Regions from separate parts of the Micromonospora sp. RTP1Z1 genome, predicted to be linked through region 2. Evidence: riboswitches for the same ligand, from Rfam matches in the RefSeq annotation. Region 2 holds a riboswitch; each other region holds the start of a gene.

Region 1 (4,202 bases), on a different contig from region 2:
AGCTTCGTCGCCGTGTTCATCGTGATACCTCGGTTCCTTAGGGTCCGCGGACCCGTCACGCCCCGACGAGGTCGTAGCCGGCCTCGTCCATGGCGGCGCGGACGGTGTCCGTGTCCAACGGGCTCTCGCTGGTGACGCTGACCCGGCCGGAGGCCAGGTCGACCTGGACGTCGCTGACGCCCGGGATCGCGCCGACCTCGGCGCTCACCGAGTTGACGCAGTGCCCGCAGGTCATGCCCTGCACCTGGTAGGTGGTGGTGACCATCGCAACTCCCCTTCCGCCGGTCCCATGCTATCTCGCATTACCGGTACCCCCTTGGGGTATCAGCAGATCAGCACCGTACCATACCCCCGAGGGGTACGCTATCCTGGGCGTCATGACCGCACCGACGACCCCGACCCGGGGCTACACCGCCAGCAAGGACCAGCTCCTCGCACGGCTCCGCCGCATCGAGGGCCAGGTCCGCGGCATCGAGAAGATGGTCGACGACGACCGCTACTGCATCGACGTGCTCACCCAGATCTCCGCCATCCAGGCCGCCCTCGACAAGGTGGCGCTCGGCCTGCTCGACGGCCACGCCCGGCACTGCATGCACGAGGGCGCCGCCGAGGGCCGGGCCGACGAGATGGCCAGCGAGATGATGGCCGCCGTCGGCCGGCTGATGAAGCGCGGCTGACTAGCATTCCCGACGACGGCCGCGGCGACCGCCGCGCCGCGGGCGCCCCCCGCCGGTCCGGTGAACCGACCGGCCCGGGGACACGTACTCCGCCGTGAGCATCGTTGGGAGACACACCATGGGCGCCGACCACAGCGGTCCCGCTCCGTCCGCCCCGCCGCGGGTACGACGGATCCTCGTCGGGACGGTGGTCCCGCTGTTCGTCCTCACCGTGCTCGCCGCCCTGGTGCTCTGGCCCCGGGACACCCCGGCACCGGACCGGGCCGCGGACGTGCCGCGGTACCACGGCACGGTGAGCCGGGTGGTGACCGAGCCGTGCCCGCCTGCGGCGGAGGTGCCGGAGGGCACCCCGGGCGGCTCGACCGGGCCCTGCGGCAGGGTCGGCGTCGCGGTCGAACAGGGCCCGGACGCCGGCCGCCAGGTGGAGACGCCGATCCCCGCCGGCCCCGGCGCGCCCACGGTCGAGGTCGGCGACCGGATCATCCTGGTGGAGTTGGTGGATCCGGCCGATCCCGCCACGAAGAGCTACAACATCGCCGAGCACCAGCGGGGCAAGCCGCTGATCTGGCTGGCGGCGCTCTTCGCCGTCGCCATCGTCGCATTCGGCCGCTGGCGGGGGCTGGCCGCGCTGGGCGGCCTGGCCGCGAGCTTCGCGATCCTGCTCGGCTTCGTGCTGCCGGGGATCGGCGCCGGCCAGCCGCCGCTGCTGGTGGCGATCGTCGGCTCGGCGCTGATCATGTTCGTGGTGCTGTACCTGACCCACGGGATCACCGCGCAGACCTCGGTGGCGGTCCTCGGCACCCTCGGCAGCCTGGTGCTGACCGGCATTCTCGGCACGCTCGCCACCGCGGCCACCCACCTGACCGGGTTCGGCAGCGAGGACGCCACCACCCTGTCGATGTTCCAGCACGACGTCGACCTGCACGGGCTGCTGCTGGCCGGCATCGTCATCGGCTCGCTGGGCGTGCTGGACGACGTGACGGTCACCCAGGCGGCCACCGTCACCGAACTGGCGCACGCGAACCCGGGGCTGTCCCGGTTGCAGCTGTACCGGGCGGCCACCCGGGTCGGCCGGGCGCACATCGCCTCCACGGTCAACACCATCGTGCTGGCGTACGCGGGCGCCTCGCTGCCGTTGCTGCTCCTGCTCGTCGCCGACTCGCGAGCGGTGAGCGAGATCCTCACCAGCGAGTTCATGGCGCAGGAGATCGTCCGCAGCGCGGTGGCCACGATCGGGCTGATCGCCGCCGTCCCCCTCACCACCGGTCTGGCCGCCCTGGTGACCACCGCCGGTCGGGGCGCGGCGGCGGGGTCCGCCGCGCCGGCGTCCCGTCCCCGCGCGGAACCCGCCGCCGCGCTTGCGGCGCTCAGCGCACGACGCACCGGCGCCGCACCGGGCGCCCCCGACGGCTGGGCCGGACCGGAAAGGAGCACGGACACCGCATGGTGAAACTGCGCAGCGTGACCGCCCGCGCCAAACGCGATGCTGGTCACGGAGCGGCACGCCGGATTACCACTTTTAGTCGGCTTCCGGACGTAGATCCTCGGGAGCACTCTCGGGTAACCTCGCTGCCGGTCACCGCCGAAGGCGCGCAGCGGCGCCTGCGGTACCGCCGCCCAATCGCCGCACGGCGAGCCGGGGAACCAGGTACATGGGGTGAATCCGCGCGAGCGGTAGGGGCCACTTCCGTCCCGAACCCGTCAGCTAACTCGGTCGGCGGTCGATGGAAGGGAACACTGTGACGGCACCTCTGCGCCGCTGGTTGACACCCGTGGTGGCCGTGCTCACCGCGTTCGCCATCGTCGTCGGCCCCGCCCCGGCGATCGCGGCGCCGACGACACCTCCCACCCCCTCGGGGCACGAGGAGGACGCCGAGAAGCCGCTCATCACCGACGCCATCGAGGCCGCCAACCGCAACTACGTCCAGGCGAAGACCAAGCTGGCGAAGTCGAAGCAACGCCAGCTCCAGCGCGCCGCGGAGGTACGCGGGGCGCAGAGCCAACTGGACGCCCTGCGCCCACAGGTGACCCAGATCGCGGCGCAGTCGTACCGGACCGGCCGGATCGGCGCGGTCGCCATGCTGCTGGAGAGCAACACCCCGGACTCGTTCGTCCGGCGGGCCGCCGCGCTCGACGAGCTGAACATGGTCAACGCGCAGAAACTCGCCGAGGTCAACACGATCAAGACCCGCGCCGAGCAGGCCAAGCTGGCGCTCGACGCCGAGGTGCGCGCGCAGCAGACGCTGACGAACGCGATGGCCCGGGAGAAGGTCGAGACGGAGAAGGCGCTCGCCCTGGTCGGCGGGAAGGGCTTCACTGGCGGTCTGGTCTCGGCCACCTCACCGGTCGCCCGGATCGGTCCCGGTCGCACCGCGGACGGGGACTGGAAGCCCGAGTCCTGCAGCGAGAACGACCCCACCACCTCCGGCTGCATCACGCCGCGCACACTGCACGCGTACAAGGAGGTCAAGCGGGCGGGCTTCAACCGCTTCGTCGGCTGTTACCGGTCCGGCGGGCCGTGGGAGCACCCGAAGGGCCGGGCCTGTGACTGGTCGTTGCAGAACAGCGGGTTCGCCCCCTGGCACAACAACGACACCCGGATGTACGGCAACAACGTCGCCGCCTTCCTGATCCGCAACGCGGACCAGCTCGGCATCTACTACGTGATCTGGAACCGGCAGATCTGGTTCCCGGCGACCGGCTGGAAGTCCTACAGCGGGCCCTCCAACCACACCGACCACGTGCACATGTCGCTGCTCTGACCGACGACGTACCCCGGCCGAGGGGCCGCCCCGCGACCCGCGGGGCGGCCCTTCGGCCGTTGTCGTGGGTGGTCGGGGTCAGCCGCCGACGGCGGCACGCGCGGCGCGGCCGGGCTGCGCGGGCGGCGGCAGAGTCACCGCACCCGCCGGGACCGTGGTCACCGTCCGCACCTGACCGGCGCTGAGCTGGTACGACATGCCGACCACCGCGCACCGCCCGGCGGCCACCTCGCTGGCCAGGACGGCGGAATTGGCCAGCAGCGCCTCGACGGTCTGCGCGATGTGGATGTCCACGATGCCGTCGATCTCCTCTACGCCCTGCGCCGCGGCCCGGCGCAGGCTGGGCACCACGGCGTCGATCAACGCGCCGAGGTGCCCGGCGGGGAGCCGGCCGGTGGTGACCGCCTCCCGGGCGGCCTGCACTGCGCCGCAGGAGTCGTGCCCGAGCACCAGCACCAACGGCGTGCCGAGCACCGTAACGGCGTACTCGACGCTGCCGAGCACCTCGGGACCGACCGTGTGGCCGGCGGTCCGGACCACGAAGAGGTCGCCCAGACCGCGATCGAAGATGATCTCCGCGGCGAGGCGGGAGTCGGAGCAGCCGACGATCACCGCGAAGGGGTGCTGACCGTCGGCGACCGCCGCGCGGTGGCCGGCGTCCTGGTTGGGGTGGCGCGGAACGCCGGTGACGAAACGTCGGTTTCCGGCGTTCAGCTCGACGAGCGCCTGCTCGGGAGTGGTCGGGGTCAATTCCCTCACCTCG
Region 2 (4,202 bases):
CCGGTCTCGGCGATCTTCGACCGGATCTTCGTGGCCGGGCCGGCGGCGATCGACCGGTACGCCCGGGCCGGCGTGGAGATCCCCGCGGAGAAGTTCGTCGTGGTCGGCCGCCCCCAGGTGGAGGCGATCGAGGTACGCCGGGAGCCGGCGCGCGGCGTGGCCGCCGCGACGGTCCTCTACACCCCGACCTGGACCGGGCACCACGCCGACGCGAACTACTGCTCCCTGCCGGTGGCCGAGACGGTGATCCGTCGGCTGCTCGACCGAGGTGCCACGGTGATCCTGCGGACCCACCCGTACACCGCGCAGAACCCGACCTCGGCCCGGCAGTTGGCCCGGCTGACGGAACTGCTCGCCGCCGACCGGGCGAAGACCGGCCGGGCGCACCTGTGGGGCGCGGCGGCCGCCCGCGAGCTGACCCTGACCGAGTGCGTCAACCGCTCCGACGCGCTGGTCTCGGACGTCTCCGGGGTCATCTCCGACTACCTCTACTCCGGCAAGCCGTACGCGGTGACCGACATGGGCGTCGACGGCGAGCACTTCGTCGAGCGGTTCCCGCTGGCCGGTTCCGGTTACGTGCTGCGCCGCGACATGTCCAACGTGGACGAGGTGCTGACCCGACTGCTCGACACCGACCCGAAGGCGGGGGACCGCTGGGCCACCCGGAGTCGCTACCTGGGCGATTTCCCGGCCGACTCGTACGCGGAGGCATTCCTCGACGCCGCCCGCCGGCAGCTCGAACCGGACTGGAACCTGCCGGCGCCCCGGGCCGCGGACGCCGTCGCCCAGGACGAGTCGTCCCTGTCCGCCACGCCCTGACCGGCACCCCGCCGGGAGGCGGGCGTCAGCGGAACGGGTCGAGGAGGGCGAGGACGGCCTCCGGGTCCTCGATGTGGGCGTTGTGCCCGACGCCGGGCAAGGTGGCCACCGGGACGCCGAACTCCTTGAGCTGAGCGTCGGTCACCATCGGGTCCTGCTCGCCCCGGGCCAGCAGCACCGGCACGTCCGTCGCCGTGAGCAGGGCCGGCAGCGGCGGCTCCCCCACCCCGAACGCGGCCGGATCCATCGCCAGCCGTCAACGGCCGTCCTCCCGGCGCAGCCCGGCGTCGACCACCGGGTGGTCCGGGGCGAAGAGGCCGGCGAGGCCGGAGACGCGCAGGTAGCGGCGGGCGGCCTCGTCCCGGCTGGCGAACCAGGTCACCGGCCGCTCGGCCAGTTCCCGGGCCTTGTCCAGCTCGGCGGGAGACCAGACCGCCTTCACGCCGAGCCCGACCACCGCGTCGACGGGCAGGCCGAGGTGCCGCGCGGCCAGCGCCAACGCCACCACCCCGCCGAGCGAGTGCCCGAGCACCACGAGCCGGTCCCGCGGCCCCAGCCGGTCCGCGACCGGTCCCAGACCCTCCACCACCCGGCGGGCCAGTGCCGCGAAGGTGTAGGCCGGCAGCGGCGGCGACCACCCGTGCCCGGCCAGGTCGGGGGCGAGCCAACGCCCCGCCCACCGGCGCTCCAGCAGCGGCGCCCAGGGCAGCCACACCTCGCCGGTGGCGCCGAGGCCGTGCAGCAGCAACAGCTGGCGGATACCCGTCTCGTCGCCCATACGGCGCAGTGTGCCACCGCTCGGACACGACGCGCGAGAGCCGACGGCGGGCCGGTCCGTCGGGCATACGACGTCGGGCTCGTGCGCGGGGGCCCGACGGGTGGAGCGGGTGGATCAGGCGGAGTAGCCGCGGGTGGCCATCCAGTTCGCCAGGTCGATGGTGCTGACCCAGTACCCCGGCAGCGACGGGTTCGCCGAGTCGGCGATCCGCACGGTCCGACCGTCGTTCTTGTAGCCGACCACGGCGATGTAGTGGCCGCCCGGGAAGGAGTGCCAGCCGCCGTCGGTGTCGGTGGCGTCGCCCGCGATGTTGGCGACGACGCCCCGCCCGTCGGTGATCGCCTTCACCACGTCGGCCTGGAGCTCGTCCATCTGGGCCGGGGTGGCCGCACCCGGGATCATGTGCGTCCGGTACGGGTTGCCCTTGACCATCTGGTTGAGCCCGCGGGTGGTGTCCTCGGCGGAGTTGGTGCCGTTCTCGGTGGCGCCGAGCGGGGCGACCATCGCGTCCTGGGTGGTCTCGACGCCGCTCGCGCTGAGCGCGTTCCGGACCGCGGCCGGGCCGCAGTTCCAGTAGGCGGTCTGCGCCTCGTAGGTGTAGTCCAGGACCTTCGTCGACGGCGGCTTCGGCGCGGCCTTGCGGGTCAGGTCCGGGTCCGGCTTGGCCGAGGTCGCCTTCGCCGACGGCTTGGGGCTGGGCGAGGTCGACGGGGAGGCGGCGATCCGCTGCTGGTTACGGGTGGCCACCTCGCCGAGGCGCGGGGCCAGCTCGGCGACGGCGACGGTGGTGGTCTGCTCGCGGACGGGCGCGTCGTCGGTGTTGGCGAGCAGGGCGCCGGTGCCGGAGGCCAGCACGAGCGCGGCGGCGGAGCCGGCGACGATCTGGTACGGGCGCTCGGTGGCGAGACGCCGCAGCTGCCGCTTCAGGTGATGCTTCACGTTGGTCCTCCACGGGGGGCGGGAGCGGCACACGCCAGCCCGACGCGCGGAGGAACTCACGCGCGACGACGGATCGTGGGCGGGCTGGGCCGCTGGGTAGGGGGCGCGCCCGGTCAACCGGGCGGCAGGGCGGATGCCGGGATCGGCTCGCCGGTCAGGCGAGCGACGGCACCGCGGCGCCGTGGAGGCGGGGGGACGAGCGGGGAATGGGATCGGGTTGCACGAGGAAGAAACTCCTTCCGACACCGCCTACCGGGTTAGCTGACGGATTCGGGCGGGAAGATCGCCCTACCGCGGGCCGAGGCTCGCGGATTCACCCCGGACGTGCACTGGGTCCCCGGTTCGTAAGATCACGATTGAGCGGGTCGGCGCGGCGTCGCCTCTTGCGATCGAAAACCGCACCGGACGCGACGAGACTACCGATGGGTAGCCGCCCTGCCAAGCCGTCCCACCTGCTTAAACCTCGGTCATCGTTACTCTGACCGGAACAGCACGTCACTGACGTCACTCAATGGGACGAGCAGTTATCACGGAACCGTCGGGCGACAATCGGACATCGGGTCGCGAGCGACCCGGAATTGCGGGGGTCGGTGGCCCGAGCTGCTCCGGATGACCGTTTCCCGGATCGGGTGACCCGGCTCACCGAATTTGAGGTCACGATTCAGCCAACCCGCGCCGGCCGCCAACGCGCCGGGCCGGTCGGGGCGGTGCCGGCCACCACCGGGGTGCGGGTCTGGGTCACCGCCTCCGAGCGGCGTACCGGGGCCGGGCCGGGGCGCAGCGCCGCCGCGGCGGCGTACGCCTCGGCGGTGAGGGCGCGGGCCGCCTCGGCCGCCAGCTCGGCGTCCCGCCAGGCCCGTTGCTCCCGCTCGGCCGCCGTGCGGTAGCCGGCCAGCCGGCCGTCGCGTACCGCCCGGGCGAGGACGATCTCCTGCTCCGCCGGGTGCCGGCGCGGGTCCCACCCGTGCCGGTCCGCGAGGACATCGGCGAGCTGCCGCGCCGACAGCTCACCCCGCCAGTGCGCCACCATCGCGGCGTGGTGCAGCCATCGCTCCCGGGCGGCGTACTCGGCCGGGGTCCGCGGGGTACGCGGCGCGGGCAGCGCGGCGGCGCCGGCGAACCGACGGGCGGCGCTCTCCGCCTCGTCGTACGCCCGCCAGGCCCGGTCGACCTCGCCCTGGGCCCGCAGCCACTGTTCCCGCCGTCGACGCGCGGTCTGCGCGGCGCCGGCGGCGGCGACCGCCACCTCGTCGGCGTACCGGCGCAGGTCGGCGAGGCGGGCCGCCTCCTCGACGGCCGGGTCGGGAACCGGCTCGGCGTCGGACGTGGCCTCCCGCTCCGGACGGGCGACCAGCGCGGCGAGCAGGGCCAGGGGGAGCAGGAGCAGGGCCGACCAGATGGCGGCGGCCTGCGGAACCTCGATCAGGAACTGGTAGAGAACGGTTCGCATGGTCGGCACCTCACGGGAGCGATGTGGCGGAGGGGTCCGCACGCCCCGGCGCGGCGGGGCGCGACCGGAACGGGCGCCACCGGGCCGCCGACGGGCGGGTGCGGGGGTGAGGTTCGTGGAGAGCGGCTGCGGGCGCGGCCCGCCGTTCGATCAGCGCGCCGGCGGGGCCCGCGAGCCGAGGGCCGCCGGGGTGAGGCCGACCGGGGCGCGCTCCCC
Region 3 (4,202 bases), on a different contig from region 2:
ACCAACCCAGCCGCAGACGCTCGCGTACCACCTCCCGCAGGCCCGGGGCCCGCTCGACCGCCCACGTCTTCGGCCTACACCGGACAACCGTCGCCGCCGCGTCGGCCGCCGCGGCCCGGTACCCGGCCCGGCCGCCGTGCCGGGCAACCTCCCGCGACACCACCGACGGATCCCGGCCGATCAGCACACCGATCTGCTTGTACTCCAAGCCTTCGGCCAAGCCACGGGATATCTCTTCCCGATCAGCCAAGGTCAACATTGCACGCACGGCGGCACATCCTGCCCCACCCAACCGGCAAGATCAAATGCTACGACCGGCTGAACCTGCCGGCACGAGCGGACACTAGGCGCAACTGGAGCGGCCACCAGCTGCAGGCGTTTCGGGCATCACGGTCGGCTGAGGACGCTCTTCCAAACTGGCGGTGCCGTTGGAGCCTGGCTACGTCACGTCCGGGGATTCGCCACGTCTGCTATCACGTGGCCGGTACCTGAGGAGGCCGAGTGCGAGGAACACGACCGCCACGGCCGCCAGCGTCCACGCTGTTGCGGGGCCGAACGCGCCGCTGAGTCGGCCGAGATACCCCACTGCGAGTAACAAGAAGGAGAGCCCACCGCAGAGAAACCACATCCCTGCATCGACCGGGCGTCTCCACCTCCTTTGGGCAAAAGGCGACATGCGGCGCGTCAGTAGTAGACGAAGACCGTAGCCGGCTAGGGCCAGGCCGCCGATGCCCAACAGCACTTGGAACAAGTCCCGGGGGTCCATAGATCTGCCTCTACCCGGGGGGCCTGGTTGGCAACCAGGTCGAGGCAAGGGCGGGCCGCCTTGACAGCAGCGATTGACAGCAACGGCCTCGGACTGTGACGCACGGGCGAGGACGCCAGCAGGCTCTGTGCCAGGGGCCAAGCGCCGGTCCGGACCGACTGGGACAGCACCGCCGAGGCTACGGATCAGGCGGTCGCGGCATGCCAGCCACGTGCCAGTAGTCGGTGTCCCGGACGGGCACGAGCGGGCGTGAGTCGTGGCCCACTCCCCTGCCGCCAGCAGGCGTTTCGGGCATCTCGGCGCGGTGATCTTCGTCCTTCCAAACTGGCGCTCCCGGGTCCAAGCTCCAGCTACGCCGAGAACTGCCGGTACACCGCGAGAAGTAGCAGAGCGATGCCGACCGCAGCCGTTGCCCAGCCGGCGCGCAGAGTTGCCGTTGGATGGCGAGGCCACCAGCCGCCCGGAGCCCAGGCAGGGAGGAGGGGATCCTTGCCTCGGGACCGACGCCGCCGATACACGTAGCCCTGGCCAACCGAGATGAGGCCAAGGACGATGACCAACAGCGCGAAGAGCGCCAGTTCCATCGGCTGCGCTTCGGCTCCCGCTGCAACAAGCATCTACAGATCATGACTTGTCCTGCCCGGCATGCCATTAGCGTGCCATTGGGCGAGGACAGCACGGGCCAGCCGAGGCCACGAGAGACCGCCGAGACCAGGCCGTCACGCCAGTAGCCAGGCAGACATCGACAATTCCCAAGCTGACAGTGCGCTTCGAGTGCGGTCAGCGGAGCAGGCCTGGCGTTCGGTTTCCGCGACCGCCAGGCCGTCTCCAGGCCGTCACAGGTTCGCGACCGGCCACCGATGTCCCCCACGCCTCACCACCCCCGCCGCAGGTGACAGGCACGATGACCACCGCCACCAGTGACAGCCAAGCCCGCATGGCATCTCTGGCGCACCTGGCCGACCCGTTGACGGCGGAAGGGGCCCCCGCCGCGTGGGAGCCCCTTCCGGCGGATCAGCCCGGTCGGCCGTAGCTGTTGATCTGGCCGTCGTCGACGCGTTTCATCGTGATCGGCTTGCCGGACTGGGAGGCGTGCACCACCCAGCCGCCGCCGACGTACATGCCGACGTGGTGCAGGTCGCTGTAGTAGAAGACCAGGTCACCGGGGCGCAGTTCGCTCCGGCTCACCCGGCGGGTGACGTCGTGCTGCTGCCGGGCGTTGTGCGGCAGCGAGACGCCGGCCTTGCCCCAGGCGGCCATGGTCAGGCCGGAGCAGTCGTAGTGGTCCGGGCCGGCGGCGCCCCAGACGTAGATCTTGCCGATCTGGGCGCAGGCGAACTTGACCGCGACCCCGGCGGGGCCGCCCGGATAGCCGGACGGGCAGGGCGCGGGCCGCAGCGGGCCGCCGCCACCGCTGCCGTAGACCTTGAGCCGGAGCTTGTCCAGCTTGGCGATCTCGGCGTTGATCTGCGTTTTCTTCGCCGCGAGCTGGGCCTCGGTCCGAGTGAGCTGGGCGACCATTTGGTCCAACGGCTTCTTCTTGGCGGCCAGCTCGTCGCGGAGTTCGACGACGTTGCGCACCTGCTGCTGCTGGCGGTGGGCGAAGCGGTCGAGCAGTTCGAGGCTGGCGACCACGTCGCCCGGCGAGCGGCTGCCCAGCAGCGCGTTCACCGTCGACATGCTTTCGCCCTTGTACGCGTTGACGGCGAGGCCGCCGACCTGGCCCATGGCGAGGTCGACCTGGAGCTGCAACGGGGCGATCTGCTTGGCCAGGGCGTCCGCCTGCTTGCGCTTGACGGCGAGGTCCTGACGGGTGGCGTTGTGCTGCTCGATGATCGGTTCGAGCTTGTTCCAGTCCTGGTCGATCTGGCGCTCGATCTCGGTGACCGACGGTTCTGCATGGGCCGCCGTGGCGCCGCCGGTCAGGATGACGGCGGTGCCGGCCAGGGCGGCGAGGGCGGTGGTGAAGCGGGACCAGCGTGGACGCGGCGGAGCCGTCATCCGGTCTGTCGACCGGACCGACGGTGGCCGCGGGGCATGGTATGCCACCGGGCTTTCGTTCTCCTTCTTCGCTGACCGCCTACCGGGTTAGCTGACGGGTTCGGACGGGAAGGGAGCCGCCCTACCGCAGTGCTGCGGATTCACCCCAGATACCTGGGTCCCCGGCTCACCCGGAGGCGACTCGGCGGTGTCGGACCGTCACCACCCGGGTTGGACGATGCACACACCGGTCGACGATTGACCAGAGTAGAGATCTCCGTTATCGATCCGCAACCCGCGACGCCGTGACACTCCGTACCCGATGCCCGGAACGGGCGGGGAACCGCTGAAGAAAACTTTCATCCAACATCATTGACAGGTAAGTATTGACCCGGAGCCATGTCCGGGGCGAGGGTGAGCACGCAGTTACCCCCACCTGACCTGGAGGTTCCATGCACCTCTCACCCGTGCCGCCGCGCGGCCGGATCCTGCTCGCCGCCGCCATCGCGGCGGCCACCGCCCTCCTCACCGCCGGACCGGTCGCCGCGCAGCCCCTCACCGCCGGACCGGACGAACCCATCGACCGCCAGCAGCAGTACGCCGCCGCCGCGGCCGAGTACGGCGTGCCGGAGAACGTCCTGCTCGGCGTGTCGTACCTGGAGTCCCGCTGGGACACCCATCCCGGCCAGCCCAGCACCAGCGGCGGCTACGGCCCGATGCACCTGACCGACGCCGAACAGGTCGCCGCCACGCCGTCCAGCGCACACGTCGACGAGAACGAGGACCCCCGGGGCGACGAGTCCCGGCCTCTGGTCGTCGACACCGCCGCGGCGGCCGAGCCGACCGGGGACCTGCTGCCGTCGGCGTCCCTGCAGACCCTCGACGCCGCCGCCGCGCTCACCGGCGTAGCCGAGGAGACGCTGCGCACCGACGCCACCGCCAACATCCGCGGCGGGGCGGCGCTGCTCGCGTCGTACCAGAAGGAACTGGCCGCGCCGGTCGGCGCCGGCAGCGACCCGGCGGCCTGGTACGGCGCGGTGGCCCGGTACTCCGGCGCGGACACCGAGGATGCCGCCGCCGCCTTCGCCGACGAGGTGTACGACCAGATCCGCGTCGGCGCCAGCCGGACCACCGACGACGGCCAGCGGGTCACCCTCGCCGCCCGCGAGGTGACCCCCGACGAGTCCGGGCTGCACCGGCTCGGGCTGCGCCGCGCCGAGCGGCCGGACGGCCTGGAATGCCCGGTCCGCCTCGCCTGCGAGTGGATCCCCGCGCCGTACGAGCAGTACGGCCCGAAGCCGGGCGACTACGGCAACCACGACCTCGGCGACCGGCCGGCCCAGCAGAAGATCGAGTACATCGTCATCCACGACACCGAGGGCTACTTCGGCCCCAGCGTGAAGCTGGTGCAGACCAAGACCTACCTGGGCTGGCACTACACGCTGCGCTCGGTCGA
Region 4 (4,202 bases), on a different contig from region 2:
CAGGTGGTGACGAGCCTGCAGGCCAAGGGCATGGAGTACGACGGGGTCGTGCTGGTCGCGCCGAGCGAGATCCGGGCGGATCCGGGCTCCGGCGTGCGGACCCTCTACGTGGCGCTCTCCCGGGCCACGCAGCGACTCACCACCGTCGACCCGCTGGGCTGAGCGGGGCGTCGACCGCGGGCGGGCGCAAGCCGGCCGTTCAGTTGCATACATAGCGATGTGAACATATATTGGGTTCGACCGGGGCCAGGGCGGAAGGGTGTGGGCGTGGGCGCAGGTCATGACCACAGCGGGGCGGTGACCAATGCCGCCTACCGCCACCGGGGTCGGCTCTGGGCCGCGTTCGGGCTGCTCACCGCCCTGATGCTGGTCGAGGCGGTCACCGCGTTCGCGACCGGCTCGCTGGCCCTGCTCTCGGACGCCGGGCACATGTTCACCGACGTGCTGGGCATCGGCATGGCCCTCGCCGCGATCACCGCCACCCGGCGCGCCGACACCGACCCGCAGCGGACCTTCGGGCTCTACCGGCTGGAGGTGCTGGCCGCGCTGGCCAACGCCGTGCTGCTCGGCGCCGTCGCGGTCTACGTGCTGATCGAGGCGGTACGCCGGTTCGGCGAGCCGCCGGAGGTGCTGGCCGGTCCCATGCTCGCGGTGGCGGTGCTCGGCCTGCTGGCCAACCTCGCCGCCTTCGCCCTGCTGCGCACCGGGGCGCAGGAGAGCATCAACCTGCGCGGGGCGTACCTGGAGGTGCTGGGCGATCTGCTCGGCTCGCTCGGGGTGATCGGCGCCGCGCTGGTCATCGCGCTCACCGACTGGTGGTGGGCGGACCCCCTGGTCGCCGTCGCGATCGGGCTGTTCATCCTGCCCCGCACCTGGCGGCTGGGGCGGGCCGCGCTGCGCATCCTGGTGCAGGCCGCCCCGGAGCACCTCCAGGTGACGGCGGTGCACGACCGGCTGGCCGCGGTGCCCGGCGTCGCCGAGGTGCACGACCTGCACGTCTGGACGCTGACCTCCGGCATGGAGGTGGCCTCGGCGCACCTGACCATGGCGCCCGGTGCCGAGGTGGGCGAGGTGCTGGCCGCCGCCCGGGCCGCCCTGCACGAGGACTTCCGGATCGATCACGCCACGTTGCAGATCGAACCCGGAGCGTCACCCGGTGCCTGTGGTGCAGTCGAGTGGTAATGAGGACAACCTTAAATCAGTGAGGGTATTGTGTCCCTATGCCGGTTTTGTCCCAGGTCGCGGCCCTCGCTGAACGGGCCGGGCCGGGGCACCACCGGTAAGCTCGGCCCCGGCCTCCGCCGGGCGGCGCCCTCCGGCGCCTGCGGTGGCCGCCGCCTAATCGCCGCCCGCGGCGAACCGGGGAACCATGTTCGTGGGGTGCATCCGCGCCAGCGGTAGGGATCTTCCGTCCCGAACCCGTCAGCTAACCCGGTCGGCGGCTGACGGAAGGAAACCTGAATGCCAGCAGTGGCACCTGTAAGACGGACGGCCGCCCGATTGGCGGCCCTGCTCGTGGCGACGCTCGCGCTCGGCGTCGCGACCCTGCCGGTCGGCCCCGCCGGCGCGGCGCCCCGGGCCGGCATGCTCGCCGCCGCCCCCGGCGACGACGAGGGCGGCACCCCGGCGCTACGCGCCCAGCTCGACGCGGCCAGCAAGGGCTGGCTCGAGGCGAAGGCGGCGCTGGCCCACTCGGTCGGCCGGCAGAAGCAGCTCACCGACCAGCTCACCACGATCAACGGCGAGCTGAGCGTCCGCGACACCAAGGTCGGCGAGATCGCCGGAGTCGCGTACCGGACCGGACGGCTCGGCACCGCGGCGGCGCTGCTCAACAGCGCCAGCCCGGAAGGCTTCATGGACCGCGCCGCCGCGCTGGGCCAGGTGGCCGCCCACGAGGACCGGGCGCTGCGCGACCTGCTCGAGACCCGGGACCGGGCGACGCAGACCCGCACGGCGCTGAACGCCGCGGTCCAGGAACAGCGCAAGCAGGTCGCGGTGATGGCCAAGCGCAAGCAGCAGGCCGAACGCGCGCTGGAGGTGGCGAACGACCGCGCCGGCAGCGGCAACAGCGGCACCAGCGGCGGCACCGTCCGGGGTACGTCCACCGCGAACGCCGACCCGGCGCCGCGCAACTCCGACGGCTCCTGGCCGCCCGAGTCGTGCAGCATCAACGACCCGACCCCGGCCGACGGCTGCATCACCCCGCGTACGCTGCACGCGCTGCAGGAAGCCAAGGCCGCCGGGTTCACCCGGTACGTCTCCTGCCACCGGCCCAGCGGCTCCGGTGAGCACCCGAAGGGACGGGCGTGCGACTTCGCCGCGCAGAAGGACGGCTTCGGCGGGGTCGCCAGCGGCGGCGACCGGACGTACGGCACCAACCTGGCGGCGTACTTCATCCGCAACTCCGACGCGCTGGCCGTGCTCTACGTGATCTGGTTCAAGCAGATCTGGCTGCCGAGCAGCGGCTGGAAGGCGTACAGCGGCGGCAACGGCGACCCGTCCAGCGACCACACCAACCACGTGCACCTGTCCGTCTACTGAGCGGCGGGGGTGCCCCGCCGCCCCACGGGTCACCCCCCCTACGCCCACCGACCTACGCCAGATGTCGCCGAGGGCCCCACGACGGGGCCGGACCGCCCGACCAGCATCGTGGGCATGAGCCGACTATCCCCCGCCGCCCGCAAGGCCCTGCTGACCCTGCACCTGGTCACCTCGCTGGGCTGGCTCGGCGCGGACCTGGTGCTGCTCACCCTCGGCGTCGCCGGGCTGCGCGGCGCCGACGCCGCGGTGGTCTACCCCACCGCGGCGCTGATCGTCACGTACCTCTTCGCGCCGCTGAGCGTCGCCGTCTGGCTGGTCGGCGTGGCGAGCTCCCTGCTCACCCCGTGGGGGCTGCTGCGCTGGCGCTGGGTGCTGGTCAAGTTCGTGCTCACCACGGTGCTGCTCGGTCTGGTCCTGCTGCTGCTGACGCCCCGGATCCGGCAGCTCGGCGAGCTGGGCGCCGCGGCCTCCGCCCACTACCGGGTGGACCTGGTCGTCGCCCCCGCGGTCTCCAGCACGCTGCTGCTCGTCGCCACCGTGCTCTCCACCTACAAGCCGTGGGGCCGGCTGCGCCGCCCCGGCACCCCGGCCCGGCGCCACCCGGTGGCCGCCGCACACCGCTCCTGACCGGCCACCGGTCAGGTCGTGGCGGGTGCGTCCGGACCGCGGTCCAGCGCCGCGCCGAGCCGGCTGGCGAGCCCGAGGTGGGCCGCCCGAGCCTGCCGGAAGGCGTACCCGAACAGGGGCGCCGGCGCGGAGAGGGTGATCTCGACGTCGATCCGCGTCACGCCGCCCGGCTCGTCCCGCAACCGGGTGTGGTTGCGCACGGTGGTCGCCGGACGCTGCCGGGCCACCGTCACCACCTCGTCCTCGCTTGCGATCAGCACGTCCGCCCGGTAGGTGACCGGGAAACGCAGCGGCCCGACCGCCAGCCGGTCGGTGATCGCGTAGCTGGCCAGCGCGCCCGGGCGGGGTGGCAGCCGGCGCACGCCGACGATCAGCGGGTGCAGCTCGCCCTGGCGGGTCAGGTCGCCGAGGAGCGCGAGCGCCTCGGCCCGCGTGCAACGCGCCTGCACGGTGTAGCTGAACGTGTCGCGGCTGAGCACACCGTCCCCCTCGCCGTCGGCGGTCCGCACGATCGTCCCGTACGGCGGGCGGGCTGGCAACGCCCCGCATGACGCGGAGCTGGCGGGAATCCAGGAGCCCCGGCAGGACAATGACCGGTCGGAGCGCTCAGGCGCCGGGGAGCACCTCGCGGGTCGCGGTGCCGGCGAAGTAGGGCTCCGGGGCGCCGAAGAGGCCGAGCAGGCCGGTGACCCAGAGCTGCCGATGCACGAACCGGCTGGGCTCGGTCACGATCAGCTTCACGCCGCTGACCTCGGCGGTCTGGAAACCGGCGACCATCGCGCTGATGCCCACGGAGTCGATGAAGTTGACCAACCGCATGTTCAGCTCGATGCGGGACGGACGGCTCTTCGCGAGCACCTCCGCGATCGCCTCGCGGACCTCGTAGGCGGTGTCGACGTCGATCTCACCTCGCGGGGCGATCTGGATGACACCACCCGGCAGCATCGACTTCACGATCGACAGGCTCACGCGAGCACCTCCACTCGCCCGTGACGGGCGCCTCATCAGTACGCGGGCCGCGACCGAGAGTATTC

The links. A riboswitch is a leader RNA that binds a small molecule or an ion and turns the genes downstream of it on or off. The one in region 2 is predicted to bind cyclic di-AMP.
Region 1: another riboswitch for cyclic di-AMP. It lies ahead of SLP03_RS11480 (hypothetical protein); the one in region 2 lies ahead of SLP03_RS00425 (C39 family peptidase).
Region 3: another riboswitch for cyclic di-AMP. It lies ahead of SLP03_RS12110 (NlpC/P60 family protein); the one in region 2 lies ahead of SLP03_RS00425 (C39 family peptidase).
Region 4: another riboswitch for cyclic di-AMP. It lies ahead of SLP03_RS23445 (hypothetical protein); the one in region 2 lies ahead of SLP03_RS00425 (C39 family peptidase).

What each region holds. Positions count from the first base shown of each region.
Region 1 covers NZ_JAPFQV010000017.1:39,218-43,419, forward strand. Annotated here, with positions in the region: gene SLP03_RS11460 (hypothetical protein) at 1-20, opposite strand, end outside; gene SLP03_RS11465 (copper ion binding protein) at 56-265, opposite strand; gene SLP03_RS11470 (metal-sensitive transcriptional regulator) at 378-677, shown strand; gene SLP03_RS11475 (YibE/F family protein) at 796-2,127, shown strand; cyclic di-AMP (ydaO/yuaA leader) riboswitch at 2,282-2,413, shown strand; gene SLP03_RS11480 (hypothetical protein) at 2,417-3,439, shown strand; gene SLP03_RS11485 (carbonic anhydrase) at 3,518-4,189, opposite strand.
Region 2 covers NZ_JAPFQV010000001.1:86,598-90,799, reverse strand. Annotated here, with positions in the region: gene SLP03_RS00440 (CDP-glycerol glycerophosphotransferase family protein) at 1-819, shown strand, start outside; gene SLP03_RS00435 (hypothetical protein) at 845-1,066, opposite strand; gene SLP03_RS00430 (alpha/beta fold hydrolase) at 1,076-1,597, opposite strand; gene SLP03_RS00425 (C39 family peptidase) at 1,712-2,536, opposite strand; cyclic di-AMP (ydaO/yuaA leader) riboswitch at 2,768-2,909, opposite strand; gene SLP03_RS00420 (hypothetical protein) at 3,198-3,986, opposite strand; gene SLP03_RS00415 (hypothetical protein) at 4,137-4,202, opposite strand, start outside.
Region 3 covers NZ_JAPFQV010000018.1:79,137-83,338, reverse strand. Annotated here, with positions in the region: gene SLP03_RS12120 (IS30 family transposase) at 1-250, opposite strand, end outside; gene SLP03_RS12115 (hypothetical protein) at 1,117-1,383, opposite strand; gene SLP03_RS12110 (NlpC/P60 family protein) at 1,781-2,767, opposite strand; cyclic di-AMP (ydaO/yuaA leader) riboswitch at 2,829-2,964, opposite strand; gene SLP03_RS12105 (peptidoglycan recognition family protein) at 3,199-4,202, shown strand, end outside.
Region 4 covers NZ_JAPFQV010000054.1:2,619-6,820, reverse strand. Annotated here, with positions in the region: gene SLP03_RS23455 (HelD family protein) at 1-162, shown strand, start outside; gene SLP03_RS23450 (cation diffusion facilitator family transporter) at 268-1,182, shown strand; cyclic di-AMP (ydaO/yuaA leader) riboswitch at 1,326-1,457, shown strand; gene SLP03_RS23445 (hypothetical protein) at 1,462-2,541, shown strand; gene SLP03_RS23440 (hypothetical protein) at 2,656-3,168, shown strand; gene SLP03_RS23435 (SRPBCC family protein) at 3,180-3,677, opposite strand; gene SLP03_RS23430 (STAS domain-containing protein) at 3,775-4,113, opposite strand.